4 regions of the Streptococcus sp. 27098_8_22 genome follow, and region 1 is predicted to be linked to each of the others. Evidence: predicted binding sites of a transcription regulator. Region 1 holds the regulator's gene; each other region holds the start of a gene.

Evidence for each region. The regulator Rex, encoded in region 1, represses fermentation and respiration genes when NADH is low (regulators of the CRP and FNR family bind a similar motif). The targets are predictions, from matches to a motif close to TTGTGAANTANTTCACAA.
Region 2: the regulator Rex is predicted to act here: its motif matches at 1,754-1,771, upstream of O3633_RS07725 (iron-containing alcohol dehydrogenase).
Region 3: the regulator Rex is predicted to act here: its motif matches at 2,542-2,559, upstream of O3633_RS08995 (formate/nitrite transporter family protein).
Region 4: the regulator Rex is predicted to act here: its motif matches at 3,177-3,194, upstream of adhE (bifunctional acetaldehyde-CoA/alcohol dehydrogenase).

Annotation. Positions count from the first base shown of each region.
Region 1 covers NZ_JAPVZP010000001.1:39,379-43,929, reverse strand. The annotation lists gene O3633_RS00195 (O-acetylhomoserine aminocarboxypropyltransferase/cysteine synthase family protein) at 142-1,422, shown strand; gene radC (RadC family protein) at 1,485-2,165, shown strand; gene O3633_RS00185 (gamma-glutamyl-gamma-aminobutyrate hydrolase family protein) at 2,190-2,879, opposite strand; gene O3633_RS00180 (redox-sensing transcriptional repressor Rex) at 2,895-3,536, opposite strand; gene O3633_RS00175 (DUF4649 family protein) at 3,623-3,832, opposite strand; gene O3633_RS00170 (DUF1831 domain-containing protein) at 3,842-4,189, opposite strand; gene O3633_RS00165 (cysteine desulfurase family protein) at 4,194-4,551, opposite strand, start outside.
Region 2 covers NZ_JAPVZP010000006.1:102,060-106,610, reverse strand. The annotation lists tRNA gene O3633_RS07755 (tRNA-Gly) at 15-86, shown strand; tRNA gene O3633_RS07750 (tRNA-Leu) at 94-179, shown strand; tRNA gene O3633_RS07745 (tRNA-Arg) at 188-261, shown strand; tRNA gene O3633_RS07740 (tRNA-Pro) at 278-351, shown strand; partial or broken gene O3633_RS07735 (IS110 family RNA-guided transposase) at 606-1,526, opposite strand; partial or broken gene O3633_RS07730 (ISL3 family transposase) at 1,530-1,682, opposite strand; gene O3633_RS07725 (iron-containing alcohol dehydrogenase) at 1,847-2,998, shown strand; gene O3633_RS07720 (glycosyltransferase) at 3,184-4,455, shown strand; gene O3633_RS07715 (NAD-dependent epimerase/dehydratase family protein) at 4,455-4,551, shown strand, end outside.
Region 3 covers NZ_JAPVZP010000010.1:23,335-27,885, reverse strand. The annotation lists gene O3633_RS09015 (QueT transporter family protein) at 1-69, shown strand, start outside; gene O3633_RS09010 (hypothetical protein) at 190-603, shown strand; gene O3633_RS09005 (hypothetical protein) at 670-1,317, shown strand; partial or broken gene O3633_RS09000 (formate/nitrite transporter family protein) at 1,389-2,192, shown strand; gene O3633_RS08995 (formate/nitrite transporter family protein) at 2,581-3,378, shown strand; gene O3633_RS08990 (DUF2130 domain-containing protein) at 3,459-4,551, shown strand, end outside.
Region 4 covers NZ_JAPVZP010000004.1:7,223-11,773, forward strand. The annotation lists gene O3633_RS05955 (helix-turn-helix domain-containing protein) at 1-367, opposite strand, end outside; gene adhE (bifunctional acetaldehyde-CoA/alcohol dehydrogenase) at 492-3,143, opposite strand; gene O3633_RS05965 (MORN repeat-containing protein) at 3,433-3,846, opposite strand; gene O3633_RS05970 (low molecular weight protein-tyrosine-phosphatase) at 3,839-4,276, opposite strand; gene yajC (preprotein translocase subunit YajC) at 4,325-4,551, opposite strand, start outside.

The sequences.
Region 1 (4,551 bases):
ATTTTAAACTATCTGAAAAAAGTTCTACAATTCTAATAATAGCCATAGCTATTGCTTATGCAAAGATATAACAAAGTTGTATTTGTAACCTAGTGAAATAGGTGATACAATGAACCTAATGAAATCTTTGGAGGTCTAAATATGACTCGTGAATTTAAATTTGAAACTCTGCAATTGCATGCAGGACAAGTGGTAGATGAGACTACAAAATCTCGTGCAGTTCCTATTTACCAAACAACATCCTTTGTATTTGAAGATACACAGGAGGGTGCAGACCTTTTTGCCCTTCAAAAAGCTGGAAATATCTATACTCGTATTACCAATCCAACAACTTCAGCCTTTGAAGAACGTATTGCAGCACTTGAAGGTGGTGTTGGTGCTCTTGCTACTGCATCAGGTATGGCTGCTATTACTTACACAATTTTGGGACTTGCTCATGCAGGTGATCATGTTGTTGCAGCTTCAACTATCTACGGTGGTACTTTTAACCTATTGAAAGAAACCCTTCCTCGCTATGGAATCACCACAACTTTTGTTGATATCGATAATCTAGAAGAGGTAGAAGCAGCGATTAAAGACAATACCAAACTTGTTTTGATTGAAACTTTGGGAAATCCAGTCATCAACATTCCTGATATTGAAAAAATAGCTGAAATTGCTCATAAACATCAGATTCCTTTGGTTGCAGACAATACCTTTGCAACACCTTATCTTATCAATGTCTTTTCTCATGGTGTTGACATTGCGGTTCACTCAGCAACTAAGTTTATCGGTGGACACGGTACAACAATTGGCGGTGTCATTGTTGATAGCGGTAAGTTTGACTGGGCTGCTTCAGGGAAATTCCCTCAATTAGTCGATGAAGATCCAAGCTACCACAATATCAGCTATACTCGTGATGTTGGTGCTGCAGCCTTTATCGTTGCTGCTCGCGTGCAATTGCTTCGCGATATGGGAGCTGCCCTTTCACCATTTAACTCATTCTTGCTCCTACAAGGTCTTGAAACACTATCTCTCCGTGTTGAACGCCATGTGCAAAACGCTGAGAAAATCGTTGATTTCCTTGTGAACCATCCAAAAGTTGAAAAAGTTAATTATCCAAAATTAACTGATAGCCCTTACCACGCCTTGGCGGAGAAATATTTACCAAAAGGTGTTGGTTCAATCTTTACCTTCCATGTTAAAGGTGGAGAAGCAGAAGCTCGTAAGGTTATTGATAGCTTGGAAATCTTTTCAGACCTCGCCAATGTAGCTGATGCAAAATCATTGGTAGTTCATCCCGCAACTACAACTCATGCTCAATTGTCTGACTCGGATCTGGAAGCAGCAGGAGTAACTAAAAATCAAATCCGTCTCTCAATAGGTCTTGAAAATGTGGATGATTTGGTTGAAGATTTGCGTCTTGCACTTGAAAAGATTTAAGAATAAATAAAATTTTCCGTTTTTAGATCCTTCTCACGAATAGTAATGTGAGGAGGATTTTTATGTACAGTATTTCATTTCAAGAAGATTCGCTCTTGCCTAGGGAACGCTTGGTAACAGAAGGAGTAGAGAGTTTGAGTAATCAGGAGTTACTAGCCATTTTGTTACGAACAGGGACTCGTCAATCAACTGTTTTTGAAATCGCTCAAAAAGTATTGAATCAATTAAGTTGCTTAACTGATTTGAAAAAAATGACCTTGCAAGAATTACAGAGTTTATCAGGTATCGGTAGAGTGAAAGCTATTGAGTTGCAAGCTATGATTGAGCTGGGAAGTCGTATTCACAAAAAAGAAACCATTGAGGCAGAGAGCATTCTTAGTAGTCAAAGACTGGCTAAAAAGATGCAAGCTGAACTGGGAGATAAAAAACAAGAGCACCTGGTGGCGCTCTATCTGAATACTCAAAATCAAATCATTCATCAGCAAACCATTTTTATCGGCTCAGCTACTAGAAGTATTGCTGAACCACGGGAAATTCTCCACTATGCTTTGAAGCATATGGCAACATCTGTGATTCTGGTTCATAATCATCCATCTGGTGCTGTCATGCCGAGTAGAAATGATGACCATGTTACGAAGCTTGTTAAAGAAGCCTGCGAATTAATGGGATTGGTCTTATTGGATCATCTTATCGTCTCACATTCCGACTATTTTAGTTACCGTGAGAAGACGGATCTGGTGTAAAAAAACCTGTATATGATACAGGTTTTACAATTCATTGACGACATAGTCGAAAAGTGTTTTATCTTTGGGGCGATTTTCAAAAAGAAATTCCGGATGCCATTGAACACCGAGGTAAGGGAAACCATCCGTTGTTGTAACAGCCTCGATAATTCCATCTTTAGGATCATGAGCTACAACCTTGAGATTTGGAGCTAGGTCCTTAATACTCTGATGGTGGAAAGAGTTGATATGGGAGATATCTCCATAGATATCTCGAAGAATAGTATCAGGCTCGGTGACTAAACGTTGAGTTGTATACTCGGCTGAAGTATCCTGCCAATGGTCTTCAATATCTTGATAAAGAGTTCCTCCCATAGCCACATTAAAGAGCTGGGTGCCTCGACAAACAGAAAAAATTGGTTTCTTTTGTTTGATTGCTTCTTCAATGAGTGCTAACTCAAAAATATCTCTTTGAAGGTGATAGTCATCACTATCGATTGTTTTAGGCTCACCGTAGAACTTTGGATCGACATTTTGTCCACCAGTTAGAATAAGTTTATCAATCAAACCAATGTAGTAACTGGCCATTTCTTCATCACCAATCGGTAGGATAATGGGTATACCTCCAGCTTTCTTAACCCCTTCAACAAAGCCTTTTGCAGCATAACTCATCATAAGATCATCATCTGGATGCGGGGTTTCATTTCCTGTAATCCCAATAACTGGTTTATTCATAAATATTTACACTTTCTAATCCTCTTTACGCATGAAATAGAGGAGAGTTTGAAGTTCGCTTGTAAGATCGACATACTGAACAACCACGTCTTTAGGAAGATGTAGGTGAACAGGTGAAAAACTAAGAATACCCTTGATTCCGGCGTCAACCAATAGTTCAGCAACTTCTTGAGATTTTATACTAGGGACAGTAAGAATAGCAGTTTTAACATCACTATCTTTGATTTTGTCTTTTATTTGAGAGATTCCATAGATTGGAACACCGTCAGGAGTCTTGGTACCAACCTCAGGATGGTCATCTAGGTCAAAAGCCATAATGATTTTCATCTTGTTACGCTCATGAAAACGGTAGTGGAGAAGAGCGTGCCCCATATTTCCGATACCTACCAGCATAACATTAGTTATAGAATTATCATTTAAAAGATCAGCGAAAAAATTCATGAGCTTTTTAACATCGTATCCAAAACCACGTCGTCCAAGTTCCCCAAAGTAGGAGAAGTCTCGACGAACCGTTGCAGAATCAATTCCAATTGCCTCTGCGATTTGTTTGGAATTAGCTCTTTCAATTTTCTCAGCATTAAATCTTTTAAAAATACGGTAATAGAGAGAAAGTCTCTTTGCTGTTGCTTTAGGAATAGCAGACTGTTTTTCTTTCACAAAATCACAACCTTTCTATTTACTATTTTATATAAAGCTTGTGAAAATAGCAACAATAACGAAAAAAAACTAAGAAAAATCTTAGTTTAGCTATTTTCGTGGTAAGATTTCAAAAAACGATAGAGATCACCAAGAAGCCCTTGATAGATCTCAACTCCATTGTGTGTTAATGAAGTGATAAAAGTCGTATCAGGAAGGGTTACACAACCTGATAGAGAAAGCATGAGTGCTTCATAATCTTCATATTCTTGCACACGTTCAACTTTATAAGGATCCTTGTAAGTTAATCGAAACATAACGACCTTTTATCTTTCACTTTTTGTAAATACACCACGTTCAACAAGACTATCCATCAAGAAGTAGAATTTCTCTTGGTGAATATGTGTTTCCTCAGACTTAAAAATGTCAACTAAACGAAGGCCAAATTTATCTGTGATATTGATTTTTGCACCTGTCAGGTCTCTGTTGATGATAATCTTAAGCTGGAACCCTTCTCCACTATTTGGGACTTTTTCAAGAAGACGTGTCAGTTCATAGTTCCCAACTTTAGTTTCAAAAAAAGTATTATCTTTTAGAGTGAACTTTTTGACGGTTGGGCTAAGTGTGTAATCATAACGGCAATTTTTAAGACTAATGGTTTTTTCGAATGCCATTGAGTTATCCTCCAATGATATTTTTAAGAGTATTGGCGAGAGTTATCATCTCTTGTTCTGTATTTTTAGGTGAAATGCTGACGCGAACGGATTCATGTAAGCGAGGCGAGTCTTCTCCGTAGAAAGCCTGAAGAACATGACTGACCTGAACGACACCTGCAGTACAAGCAGAGCCAGTTGAAATAGAAATCCCTTCAAGATCTAGACGAAGGAGTAGTAGATCATTACGTTGACCTGGAAATCCAATATTAAGGACATAAGGTAGCTGGTCTTTCCCTTGATTGAGATAATAGTCTGTGTCAGCCATTTCCTTTAAGAATGTTTCTTTTAGTTTTTGAACCTTTTTAAAGTTTTGTTCTTGG
Region 2 (4,551 bases), on a different contig from region 1:
ACCAAGAGGTCGATGCGAACGTAGTTCAGTGGTAGAACACCACCTTGCCAAGGTGGGGGTCGCGGGTTCGAATCCCGTCGTTCGCTTAGAGAGGCCGGGGTGGCGGAACTGGCAGACGCACAGGACTTAAAATCCTGCGATTGGTAACGATCGTACCGGTTCGATTCCGGTCCTCGGCATATAAAGAGCACCCTTAGCTCAACTGGATAGAGTACCTGACTACGAATCAGGCGGTTAGAGGTTCGACTCCTCTAGGGTGCATTTTTTCTATTTAACTCGGGAAGTAGCTCAGCTTGGTAGAGTACTTGGTTTGGGACCAAGGTGTCGCAGGTTCGAATCCTGTCTTCCCGATTGATATTACAATAGTAAGAACACTGGTTGTTCTTTTTTTGTTTGTTATGACTGTTTTTTCAATAAAATTTGGCTCTTTTCTACTATTTGTCAAGTCTATCAAGGTTTTAAGTAAAAAAAGAGATAAGATAGTAGCTATTCTGAGGTTACTGTCTTATTTTTAACACTTTTTGATCCATAAAAGGGCATGCTAAAAAACACCTCATCTGGTATTTTTTGAAACAAGGTGTTACAATAATACGGCATAGACAGCCTTATCGATTTTGGGTCAAAGAGTAGAGGTAATACATTGTTCGAATGAGCCGATGTATAGAGGCAATCGTATGTGGCTTAGTTGAAGCTATTGTCGATTGTCTTTTTCGTTTCTCATAAAAGTCAGCGATATGGCAGGGATTGGTATGACTAGCTGAAGCGATGTTGTGAATACACTTGAACAAGATTTTTCTGGCATAGGGATTACCTCGTTTAGTGATGTGTCCCTTAGTGAGAAAGTTCCCAGATTCATAGTGCCTCAGGTCAATGCCAATAAAAGCGTTGATTTGATTGGTAGACTGAAAGCGACGAATATCTCCCAATTCGCCAATGATAGATGTCGCTGTGGTTTCTGCGATGCCAGGAATTAACCGTAAGATATCATACTCTGGTAAAGGCTGAGCTAGAGCTACCATGTCGTTTAAGACAACTTGTCTGCGTTCAGAAAGACGAAGCCATTCTTGGGCATAGTAACGAACCTCTTCAAGCATTGGAGAGGTTTTCTTGACCGCACAAAAAGATTGTTTAGCGAGTTTTATAAGTTTATCAGTCAGGTAAGCAATACGCTTTTCAGAGATGCGTTTGGAAGTAGATTGACGGATAATCTCACACAAGTCACTTTGAGATAGGCTTAATACAAACTCTTTGTATGGGAAAGCCATCACTAAGTTCCAATATTGTTCTCCAGTTGGTGTGGATAAGAGATTTTCCCATTCAGGAAAGGTGACTTGTAAGACCTTGTGTAGACGGTTTTTAGCTCGAACAAGATCTTCAGTCATATTTTGATAGAAACGGCTTAAATCAGGCAGGTGTTGATAAATTTCTTCCTGCACGCAAGTTGGTTTACGATTGTGCACAAGCTGAGATTTAGCCAACTTTTCAGCGTCAATTTTATCTGTTTTACGAACTCGCAGACTGTCCAATTACTTCATTTGACTTTCGCAATCCGGACAAGATGTGGCATTGTAATCCAGTTTAGCGATGATGTCCTTGTGAGTAACCATATTGATGATATCTAGAATCTTGATGCTTTGGTCTTTGATTTCGAGTAGTTTTGTGATAAAATGTAATGGTTCCATATGAATCTTTCTAATGAGTTGTTTTGTCGCTTTTCATTATAGGTCATATGGGACTTTTTTCTTATGAAAATGTGTTAAAAAAATCACAAATATTTGAAAAAATAGAAAGTATATTATATAATTAACTTAAATATATAGCGTGAAAGACGCAAGGAGGAAAAAATATGGCAACATTTTACGTTCCAGCAGTTAACCTTATTGGTAAAGGTGTGGTAAATGAAGTTGGTCCTTATGTTAAGGAGTTGGGCTATACTAAGGCTCTTTTGGTGACAGATAAGTATATCGAATCAAGTGATATCTTGCCAAAAATTTTAAAACCTTTAGATGATGAAGGGATTGATTACGTTATCTTTAGTGATGTTGAACCTAACCCTACTTGTAAAAATGTCATGGATGGGGTCGCTGCTTTGAAAGAGCATAACTGTGACTTTATCATCTCTGTCGGTGGTGGCTCTCCACAGGATGCAGCTAGCTGTATTTCTGTAATCGCTACTAATGGCGGTAAGCCACAGGATTATGAAGGTTTGCATAAGTCTGCTCAAAAAGGCCTTCCTGTTGTAGCTATCAATACTACTGCAGGTACATCAGCAGAAATTACTATCAACTACGTTATCACTGATGAAGAACGTAAGGTTAAAATGGTAATGGTTGATAAGAACAGTCTTGCTCTTATCTCTGTGAATGACCCTGAATTGATGGTTTCAAAACCTCAAGCTTTGACTGCTGCTACTGGTATGGATGCTCTTACTCACGCTGTTGAAGCTTTGGTAACACCAGGTGCTTATGATGTGACTAAGAAACTCTCTATCGGAGCTATCGAGCTGATCAAAGAATATCTTCCACGTGCAGTAGAAAACGGACACGACATCGAAGCTCGTGAAGGTATGGTTAATGCTATCTTCCTTGGAGGAATGAGCTTTAACAATGCTGGACTCGGCTATGTTCACTCAATGGCTCACCAATTGGGTGCTGTCTATAACTTGCCTCATGGCGTTTGCTGTGCTATGCTTTTGCCAGTCGTTGAGCGTGAAAATGCCAAACGTGTACCTGTAGCCTTCCGTAATGTTGCTAAGGCCTTGGGTATGCAAATCGAAGGAAAATCAGATGAGGAATGTGCGGCTTATGCTATTTCTGAAATTGAAAAACTTTCTGAAACTGTCGGTATTCCTAAGAAATTGACAGAACTTGGTATCGAAGAAAAAGACTTTGACTTTGAATACCTTTCTAAGAATGCCTTGATTGATGCTTGTGCACCAGGTAATCCATTCATGCCAACTTTGGAAGAAACCATTGCTTTCTATAAGGAATTGTTCTAAGCAAAGCTACTTTTGAATTTTTTTAGGGATAGTAAATTTAAGATTCTTACATTACGAATTCCTCCCGAATATTTAAATAATGTATTAGGGAATCAAATACTATTCCTATGATTTAAAGCCAATAATATTTAAGAAGAACTATCCTCGTGATAGTTCTTTTTTTGAAAATTTGATATGCTAGGATTATGAAGAAAATTAAAATCGATGTTGTAGTTGTCCCTTTAAGTGGTCATTTGTATCCAACTATGAATTTATTACTACCTCTATTAGACAATCCTCAGTATGAGATACGTTTATTTACAGGCCCCCAGAAAAAAACTGTTGCTGAGGCTGCAGGTTTTAATGTAGTTACTATACTAGAAGGCCACGTTGAGGAGTTCGAAAAAGCAGCAAATAACTCTGAACAATTAGGGATTTTATCAGCCTATCATCAACTTTCTGCTAGTATTGATTTAATTAATTTAGTTTCTGATCAATTAATGAAAGTGTGGCAAAAGAATCGTCCAGATATTGTTATTGCTGATTTTATAACTCTGTCTGGTGGCCTTGTAGCTGAGCAGATGGGGATTCCGTGGATAACAACTATGGCGACCCAGTTTGCGATTGAAACGACAGGGGGACCTCCTTGTTTCTTTGGAGGAATGGGGACTCCCCAGAATAGCTGGCAGGTTTTAGAACAGTTTCTTGGAAGAAAAATAACTCATTTGGGGAAACGGATAGTAACTTTATTATTACGAGACCGCTTAAGGCGTTATCATTTTAAACTTTACAATCAGAAAGACCAAGAGACTATTTATTCTCCATATTCAATCCTTGGTATAGGGATGAAAGAAGTAGAGTTAAAAAAAGGATTCCCAAAACACTATAAATGGGTGGGACCTTCAGGTGCTTCAGTAGAGGCTGGAGAGGATTATCCATTAGATTTGTCGGTTTTCCCTAATCGAAAAAAGGTTTTGGTAACTTGTGGGACACAACTGGCATGGGCCAAAGATAATCTAATCTTTCAAGCGAAGCAACTAGCCAAAGCGCATCCTGATTTTCACTTTTTTGTGACTCGTGGAGTTGGTGGAGAACCTTTTCAGTGTGAGAATCTGATGGAGAATCTGTCCCTTGTTTCTTATCTTCCTTACAAAGAATACATTCCTCAGATGGATTATGTGATTCATCATGGTGGAGCTGGGATTTTTTATCAGTGTATCATTTATGGTAAACCAGCTTTGATTTTGCCTCATGATTACGACCAATTTGATTATGCCGTTCGTGGTGTGGAAGCGGGTGTTGCTTTCACAGCTAAAAGAGATAATAGCAAGGAGATTGGGCAGGCTTTTGAAAAATTAATTGCTAAAGAAGATTGGTCAGAATTAGAAATTTTACGCCAGGCTGCACAATCCTATCATCCAACAGAAATTTTGGAAAGCGAAATCCACCGTCTGTTAGCAGATAAGGAGAAAGAATGATGAAAAAAGTATTGGTTACAGGAGCCACTGGTTTCTTGGGTAAATATGTAGTAGAAGAATTAGTCGAGCATGGCTATCTGGTTCGAGCTTTTGGTA
Region 3 (4,551 bases), on a different contig from region 1:
TTTGCTTCACTCATTGTTGGTGCTATTCTTATTGGAAAAATCGGTAAACGTCTTGATTTGACTAGATAATGAAATCACATCAAGTATTTATGAAAAGGTCTGAACTCTGTTCAGTCTTTTTCTTATTTTTCTATAGACCCAGACTCTCAACAAAAGTGGTATAATAAAGAAAAAAGGGATTATTTTAATATGTATAGTTATCGTATTTCAGTTTTTGAAGTCCTTTGGAAAAATCAGGTCATTAGATTTTTGTTAATTTTTTTAGCACTATTTTATTTCTATCTTTTTTTCCAAAGAGTTAAGACATCCTTGAAAAGTGGTGGGAGTATGTTGGATCCTTTTCATATTGCAAAGGGAAGATTATACATTCACACTCCTATTCTTTTTAGAAAAAGAATTGTTCCTTTAGCTGAAATTAGACAAATTGATATTGATTACGTTCGAGGGTGGAGAATGAATGGGGACAGGTATCATTTGTATTTTACAAGGAAAGATGGAAAATCTTTTACTTTTCATTTTGGAAAAAGCAAAAGAAACGAGGAGTTATTGAAAAATCTTGCCAATGTGGCCAAGAAGTGCCATATTAAAATCTATTATTATTAAGAGTCGATTGCTAAAATTGAATTGTTGTCACTTGTGACAATTGTCAAAGCCAGGAGAGTAGCTAATATGCTTCAACTACAAGTAATAAGAGAAGATAATCAACTGAGAAACTTATTGATGAAAGAATGCGATATTCTCTTTTATGACCAGTTGGAAGAGGTTGAATTTTCTCAGAACAATGAAGTTTATTCTCTATCGCCCATAGCCTTTACTAAAGACGGTAGTGGGGGAGAATATGTAATTCTTGAGGATGAGAGTATCGGCTTTATAGGGAGTGAAGGGCAAGTTGGTCGGGTAGCAGAAAGCCTTGATGACTTGCTTACCTTCTTACTCCATGCTGGTTCTATCACTGATTTTTCTTGTCGTTTACTCTATCAAAACAAGGATTTGTTGGTAAAATTCTGTCAAGGATTTCTCAATAAAGCACGAGAAAACTACCAGTCAAAAGGTGAAGAGTGGGATAAAGTGAGAGCTGGACTTGCACAAGAGTTGGGACTCGAATTTCAGCCAGAGAAACTGCAAGAGTTAGCCTTCAATTTTTATCAATCAGCGATAAGAACTCCACTATTTACTTGTAAATATGGTCATGGTGAGAATGAATATGTCTGCGATTCTGTTTTGTCAGATATTGTCGGCTTGTGGGTTTCAGAGCTGGTAGGGTTGACTGCAGAAGAAATTGAAGCTTTTGCTAGCACTAAAAACAATCAAATGTAAAGGACAAAAATTTATTTCCACTTAAAATATTTTATGTCATAATATTAACAATTATATTTTAAGGGGTTTATATGAGTTCTTCAGAATTTATTTCAAAAATTGATTATTATTATTATTGCCATAAGAAAGAAAGTTTATTTGACCAAAGTAAGTTTTAATATGCCATTCGCTCGATGTTTGCAGGTGCTTTCTTAACCTTTAGTACAGCTGCTGGGGCCATAGGTGCTGATCTACTCAATAGCATTGTTCCAAGTGCTGGTTATTTCCTATTTCCCTTTGTATTTGCTTGGGGACTTGCCTATATCGTTTTCTTGAATGCCGAGTTGGTTACCTCAAATATGATGTGCTTGACAACTGGAACATTTTTGAAGAAGATTGATTGGAAAAAAGCCTTTATCATTTTACTTTATTGTGCCTTTTTCAACTTAGTTGGTGCTCTGTTAGCAGGTTGGTGCTTTCCTAATTCATCGGCTTTTTCACACCTGACACACGACAGTTATCTTCCAAAGATTGTAGCTAAGAAGTTGGCACGACCTAGTGAGTTGGTCTTGTTGGAAGGGATTTTGGCAAATATGTTCGTAAATATTGCCATTCTATCTTCCATTTTGGTTAAGGATAGCAATGCCCAACTCTGGATTATCTTGTCAGCAATTTCTATGTTTGTATTTTTATCAAATGAGCACATTGCTGCAAATTTTGCCTCATTTAGTATTGTTAAATTTAGCATTGTTTCTAATGAAGTTCAGCATTTCGAAATCGCAAATATTCTCCGGCATTGGGGTGTCACCTTTGTTGCTAACTTAATAGGTGGAGGATTCTTGATAGGCTTACCATACGCTTATCTTAATAAAAATGAAGAGACTTATGTTGATTAGTACAAGCTTTTGAAAATATAATGAAAATCAATAATAGAGGAGGTCGGGACTAAAAATCCAGACCTCGATTTTTTTGGCCAAAGAACCTTTTGATAAAAACGTTATTTTCTCTGTCTATAAATTCAAACATATTATTAGTGCATGGATTTTAGCTGAAAACTAAAGAGACTTTTTTGTAAATTCAATATTGATTAAAACAAAAACATATATTAAATATATAGAATAGAGGGTTTAAAAATAAAGGGTCGAAAACATTAAAGATACTGATAAAAAGCAAATGGAAACGATTGCTAAAAGTGATAAAAATATTGTAAATAGAAGAAGAAAGCCTTCCCATAATTTCGATTTTATGTTATAATATTCACAAATAAAAGTTTTAGGAGTTTATATGGTTTCTTCAGAATTTATCTCAAAAATTGAATTTGCTTGTAAGAAAAAGGAAAGTCTTTACAGTCAAAGTAAATTCAAGTATGCTATCCGTTCAATGTTTGCAGGTGCTTTCTTTACCTTCAGTACAGCAGCAGGAGCTGTGGGTGCTGATTTGATTAATAAGATTGCACCAGGTAGTGGACGCTTCCTTTTCCCATTTGTTTTCGCTTGGGGATTGGCTTATATCGTGTTCTTGAATGCTGAGTTAGTTACATCAAACATGATGTTCTTGACAGCTGGTAGCTTTTTGAAAAAAATTAGCTGGAGAAAAACAGCTGAAATTCTTCTATATTGTACTTTCTTTAACTTAATCGGAGCGCTTATCGGTGGTTGGGGATTCGCTCATTCAGCTGCTTTCGCTAATCTAACACACGATAGCTTTATTTCTGGAGTTGTGGAAATGAAATTGGGCCGTTCAAATGAACTCGTTTTGCTTGAGGCAATTTTGGCTAATGTCTTTGTAAACATCGCCATTCTTTCTTTCGTTTTAGTGAAAGATGGTGGGGCTAAACTTTGGTTGGTTCTTTCAGCCATTTACATGTTTGTATTCTTAACAAACGAACACATCGCTGCAAACTTTGCTTCATTTGCTATTGTTAAGTTCAGTGTTGCTGCTGATTCTATTGCAAACTTCGGTATTGGAAATATTCTTCGTCACTGGGGTGTAACCTTTATTGGTAACTTCATCGGTGGTGGTCTTCTGATTGGATTGCCTTACGCTTTCTTAAACAAGAACGAAGATACATACGTAGATTAAAAGTTGGATTGATTCCAACTTTTTCTTTTTGTTTATCCATGCTATAATGAATGTAGTAATGTTAAATACAGAGGAAAATCATGAACGAAATTAAATGTCCAAATTGTGGGGAAGTTTTTACAGTAAATGAAAGTCAATATGCAGAGTTGATTTCTCAAGTTCGAACTGCAGAGTTTGACAAGGAATTGCATGAACGTATGAAGCAAGAGTTGGCCTTGGCTGAGCAAAAAGCCATGAATGAACAGCAGACAAAACTAGCGCAAAAAGACCAAAAAATTGCCCAACTTCAAAGTCAAATTAACAACTTTGACACCGAAAAAGAATTGGCTAAGAAAGAAGTAGAGCAAAGTGCGAGTCAAAGTCTGCTAGAGAAAGAAAAAGAAGTTCAGGTACTTGAAAATCAGCTAGCTACCTTGCGCTTAGAGCATGAGAACCAACTGCAAAAGACTTTATCTGATCTAGAGAAAGAACGGGATCAGGTTAAAAATCAGCTCCTCTTACAAGAAAAAGAAAATGAGTTGTCTCTAGCTTCTGTTAAACAAAACTACGAAGCCCAGCTAAAGGCAGCCAGTGAGCAGGTTGAATTCTACAAGAATTTCAAGGCACAACAATCAACCAAGGCTATCGGTGAAAGTTTGGAACACTATGCAGAAAGTGAGTTCAACAAGGTTCGTAGCTTTGCCTTTCCAAATGCCTACTTTGAAAAGGACAACAAGGTTTCAGCACGTGGTTCTAAGGGCGATTTTATCTTCCGTGATTTTGATGAAAATGGACTAGAATTCATTTCCATCATGTTTGAGATGAAAAATGAAGCAGACGGGACAGATAAGAAGCATAAGAATGCGGATTTTTACAAGGAATTGGACAAGGATCGTCATGAGAAGAACTGTGAGTATGCTGTTTTGGTAACTATGCTTGAGGCTGACGATGATTACTTCAATATTGGGATTGTCGATGTCAGCCACGAGTATGAGAAGATGTATGTCATTCGTCCTCAATTCTTTATTCAGTTGATTGGTCTCTTGCGCAATGCTGCACTGAATTCTCTCAAATACAAGCAGGAATTGGCTTTGGTTCGCGAGCAAAATATTGACATTACGCACTTCGAGGAAGACTTGGAAGCTTTCAAGGTAGCCTTTGCTAAGAACTACAATTCAGCTTCGGTCAACTTCG
Region 4 (4,551 bases), on a different contig from region 1:
CCACTAGTACTTTCTCATCACGTGGCAAATCATCATAAAAACATTCAAAAATCTCATCAAAATATTCTTCCTTCTGTTCCTGTAACTCTTTGTCTCCATAGTCAGGATGATGAAGAAGAAAGTATTTTAATTCTTGGTAACGCTTGGGTAATTCCTTATAGTCTGGCATCAAGACATAAGATGGAATGCCTAGCCTATCCGCAATGTATTCTAGTGTTTTTATCGTAGGACGAAATTCTCCTTTTTCGATGCGGACCAACTGACGAACTGACAGTTCTGACTCATCTCCACAAAAAACTGGACGACTAAGTCCTTTCTCTTCTCTAAGTAGCCGTACCTTATCTCCTAATTCATTCACTGCTCGCACTTACCCTCGCATCATTATAAAAACTTTGAAATTCAAATCAACTTACATGCTCATTCTAACATTTTTCAATTAATTTTACAAAAAATAGAGACAGGATTTCTCCTGTCTCTAGGCTGATAAACGATTATTTACGACGTCCTGGACGTTCTGCATAACCATAGTAAGCATCTGCCATGATTTCTTCCATGTCAGCTACCATTGGTAAGCGTGGGTTTGCAGGTGAACATTGGTCTTCATATGCAAGCAAAGCAATTTCATGCAAGCTATCTTTCCAAGCTTTTTCATCAATTCCTTGATCCTTGAAGTTCATCTTGATACCTACTGCAACACCAAGATCGTAAACCGCTTTGGCATAAGCTTCAACTGCTTCTTCTGGAGTTGAGTGAGGCAAGCCAAGCATTCTAGCAATATCTTGGAATTTTTCGTCAGCTTTCCAGTAGTTGTATTTAGGCCATGTAGTAGTTTTTGATGGGCGAGTACCGTTGTAACGGATAACGTATGGAAGCAAAATTGCGTTTGTACGTCCGTGAACAGTATGGTGAACACCACCAATCTTGTGGGCCATTGAGTGGCTCATACCAAGGAAGGCGTTGGCGAAGGCCATACCAGCCATTGTAGATGCATTATGCATTTTTTCACGTGCTTCTGGGTCAGCTGTCTTAACAGATTTTTCCAACCATTCAAAGACAAGTTTGATTGTTTGAAGGGCGATACCGTCTGTGTAGTCGTTAGCAAAGTTTGAAGTGTAGGCTTCAGTAGCGTGAGTCAAGACGTCCATACCTGTATCAGCAGCGATGAAGTCTGGAACTGACTCAACCAAAGCAGGGTCAACAATGGCAATAGTTGGTGTCAATGAGTAGTCAGCTAATGGGTATTTGCGGTTGTTTTTCTTATCAGAGATAACGGCAAATGGTGTTACTTCTGAACCTGTACCTGAAGTTGTTGGAATACCGATGTACTTCGCTTTCTTACCAAGTGATGGGAAGCGGAAGGCACGTTTACGGATGTCCATGAATTTTTGAACCAAGTCACGGAAGTCGATTTCTGGTTGTTCGTAGAAGAGCCACATTACTTTAGCAGCATCCATTGGAGAACCACCACCAAGAGCGATAATTGTATCTGGTTCAAATGCTTTCATCACTTCAGCACCACGTTCTACAGTTGTGATGTCTGGATCTGGTTCAACATCTGAGAAGACTTGGATAGTTACACGGTTGCTACGTTTGTTCAATTGATCAATAACACGTTGAACAAAGCCTAGTTTTTCGATAGATTTGTCTGTAACAATCATAACGCGTTCAATATCTTCACATGTTTGAAGGTATTGGATAGAATTGCGTTCGAAGTAAATTTTTGAAGGAACTTTAAACCATTGCATATTATTTCTACGTTTCCCTACTTTCTTGATGTTTAGAAGGTTGATCGCACTCACGTTATCACCAACTGAGTTGTGTCCATATGAGCCACATCCAAGTGTCAATGATGGAATGAAGGCATTGTATACGTCACCGATACCACCGAAAGTAGATGGAGAGTTCCAGATAATACGCATTGCTTTGATTTCTGTACCAAAGCGTTTAGCAAGAGCTTCGTCTTTTGTATGGATAGCTGCTGAGTGACCAAGTCCGTTAAACTCAACCATTTGACGAGCTTTTTTAAGACCGTCTTCTGTATCTTCAGCTTTTAGGACAGCGATGACTGGTGACAATTTTTCACGAGTCAATGGTTCTTTCGGTCCTACTTCTGCACATTCTGCAGCCAAGATGTTTGTTCCTTCTGGAACGCTAAATCCTGCTTGTTCAGCAATCCATGCTGCTGGTTTACCAACGATGTTTGCGTTTAGTTTAGCACCTGCACAGTTTTTGCTGTTTGCTTTCACGCCGAAACAGAATTCTTCAAGAAGCGCTTTTTCTTTCTTGTTTACAAAGTAAGTATGGTATGATTTGAATTCTTCTACAAATTCGTCATACACTTCTTTATCAATGATAACCGCTTGTTCTGATGCACAGACCATCCCATTATCAAATGATTTAGACATAACGATGTCATGAGCAGCTTGACGAAGGTCAGCTGATTTTTCAACATAGGCAGGAACGTTTCCGGCACCTACCCCAAGAGCTGGTTTACCACATGAGTATGCAGCTTTAACCATGGCATTCCCACCAGTTGCGAGGATAGTCGCAACACCTTCGTGGTTCATAAGCGCTCCAGTTGCTTCCATAGATGGCTCTGTAATCCATTGAACACAGTTTTCAGGTGCGCCAGCTGCGATGGCTGCATCACGAACGATTTGTGCAGCATGAGCAGAAGATTCTTGAGCTGATGGGTGGAAGGCGAAAACGATTGGGTTGCGTGTCTTCAAAGCAATCAAGGATTTGAAAATTGCTGTTGAAGTTGGGTTTGTTGTTGGAGTGATACCACAAATAACTCCAACTGGCTCCGCAATCTTCGTCAAACCTGTAATTGGATCATCTTCGATAACTCCAGCTGTTTTAACTCCACGCATATTGTTCACTACGTGTTCGCAGGCAAATAGATTTTTTGTCGCCTTATCTTCAAATACTCCACGACCAGTTTCTTCAACTGCATGTTGTGCAAGGATACCGTGCGCGTCAAGTGCGGCAACAGACGCTTTTGCCACGATATAGTCAACTTGCTCTTGATTCAATTTGCGCATTTCTTCAAGCGCAACCAAAGCTTTTTGTACTAATCCATCTACATGCTTTTCTGCAGCAAGTTTCTTTTCTTCAGGTGTCACATTTTTTTTATCAGCCATATTTTCCTCCATAGCCTTTAAGGATATTATCCTTTGTTAAATTTTTCACAAGTTTATTATAACTCTTTTTTTATACTTTGTAAACAGTTTCATAGATATTTCACAAAGAATTTTCAATTTATTGTGAAATTTTTTATCAAACTATTGTTTTTATGCACTCTTTTATCAATCTTTGTGAAAATAATATTGAAATTATTTTATTTCACAAACTTTTTTTATGATATTTTTAACGCAAAACCCAAGGAAGCGCTTTCTTATCATTTTGATAAAAGACCTCCTTGTTAGGAGGTTATTGTGCTTGTTGGAAGAGCCCTTGTTTAAAGTCGCCTTCATAGACAACTTCTTGCTCAGTAGTTAGTTTTCCTTTTCCTTCAGCTTGGCCGTTAACAAAATCACCTTCATAAACCCAGCCATCCTTTGCTTGGTAGGTACCTTTGCCATTGAATGTCCCATTTTTAAATTGTCCAGTGTAGGTGTCGCCATTTGAGAAGGTCATTGTTCCTTGACCGTTCATCTTTCCACGAACGATGCTCCCATCGTAGACAATTGAGTCACCATCCAGTTTTAAAACCCCTTGCTTTGGCATATTCCCTACAAATACAAAAATTGCACAAAGGACTATGACTACTACCGTCGCAATTTCTAAACGAGGGCGTGTTATATAAACACTGTATTTATCATAGAATTTCTTTAAATTATCCATTTTTTGCCTCATTTTCTAAACGTGTTAGCCATGCTTGGCAACCAGCTAAAACTCGATCATAAGTTTCGTCAAAGTCACCTGTATACCATGGATCTGGAACACTTTCAGAAGCGAACGCCTCTATCTTATGCTGTTGTTCTTGAGGACACATACGAGTCAAGTCAAGAAGATTGGACTCATCCATTCCGATAATATAGTCAAAATATTCAAAATCATCCTTAGAGATTTGTTGCGACGTTTTTGATGAATCATAAGGAATACCGTGAGTTTTAAAGATTTTCTGAGTCCCTTTGTGAATTGGATTGCCGTGTTCCCAAGATGAAGTTGCTCGACTTTCAATCTCACAATTATCGGTTAAAGATTTCATAACAAATTCTGCCATAGGACTTCGGCAAATATTACCAAGGCAAACAAAAACAACCTTTTTCATCATTACTCCTCATTATCATAGAAAAACGGGAATGAAATCCACCCCGTTTTATTCTTCAATCGCGCTTTCACCATCAACAACCGCACCTTCAGGTGTGACAGCTTCTTTAACTGGCAAAACTGTTCTAATTGCACCTAATTCGAAAGTCAAGTATACTCCGTCTACATCAAGTACAATCGTTTTGTTTTCAGTATCAACTTCGTCGACTGTACCGTAGAGACCACCGATAGTGATTACTTCGTAGCCTTTTTGAAGTTTGTTGAGGCTCTCCATAC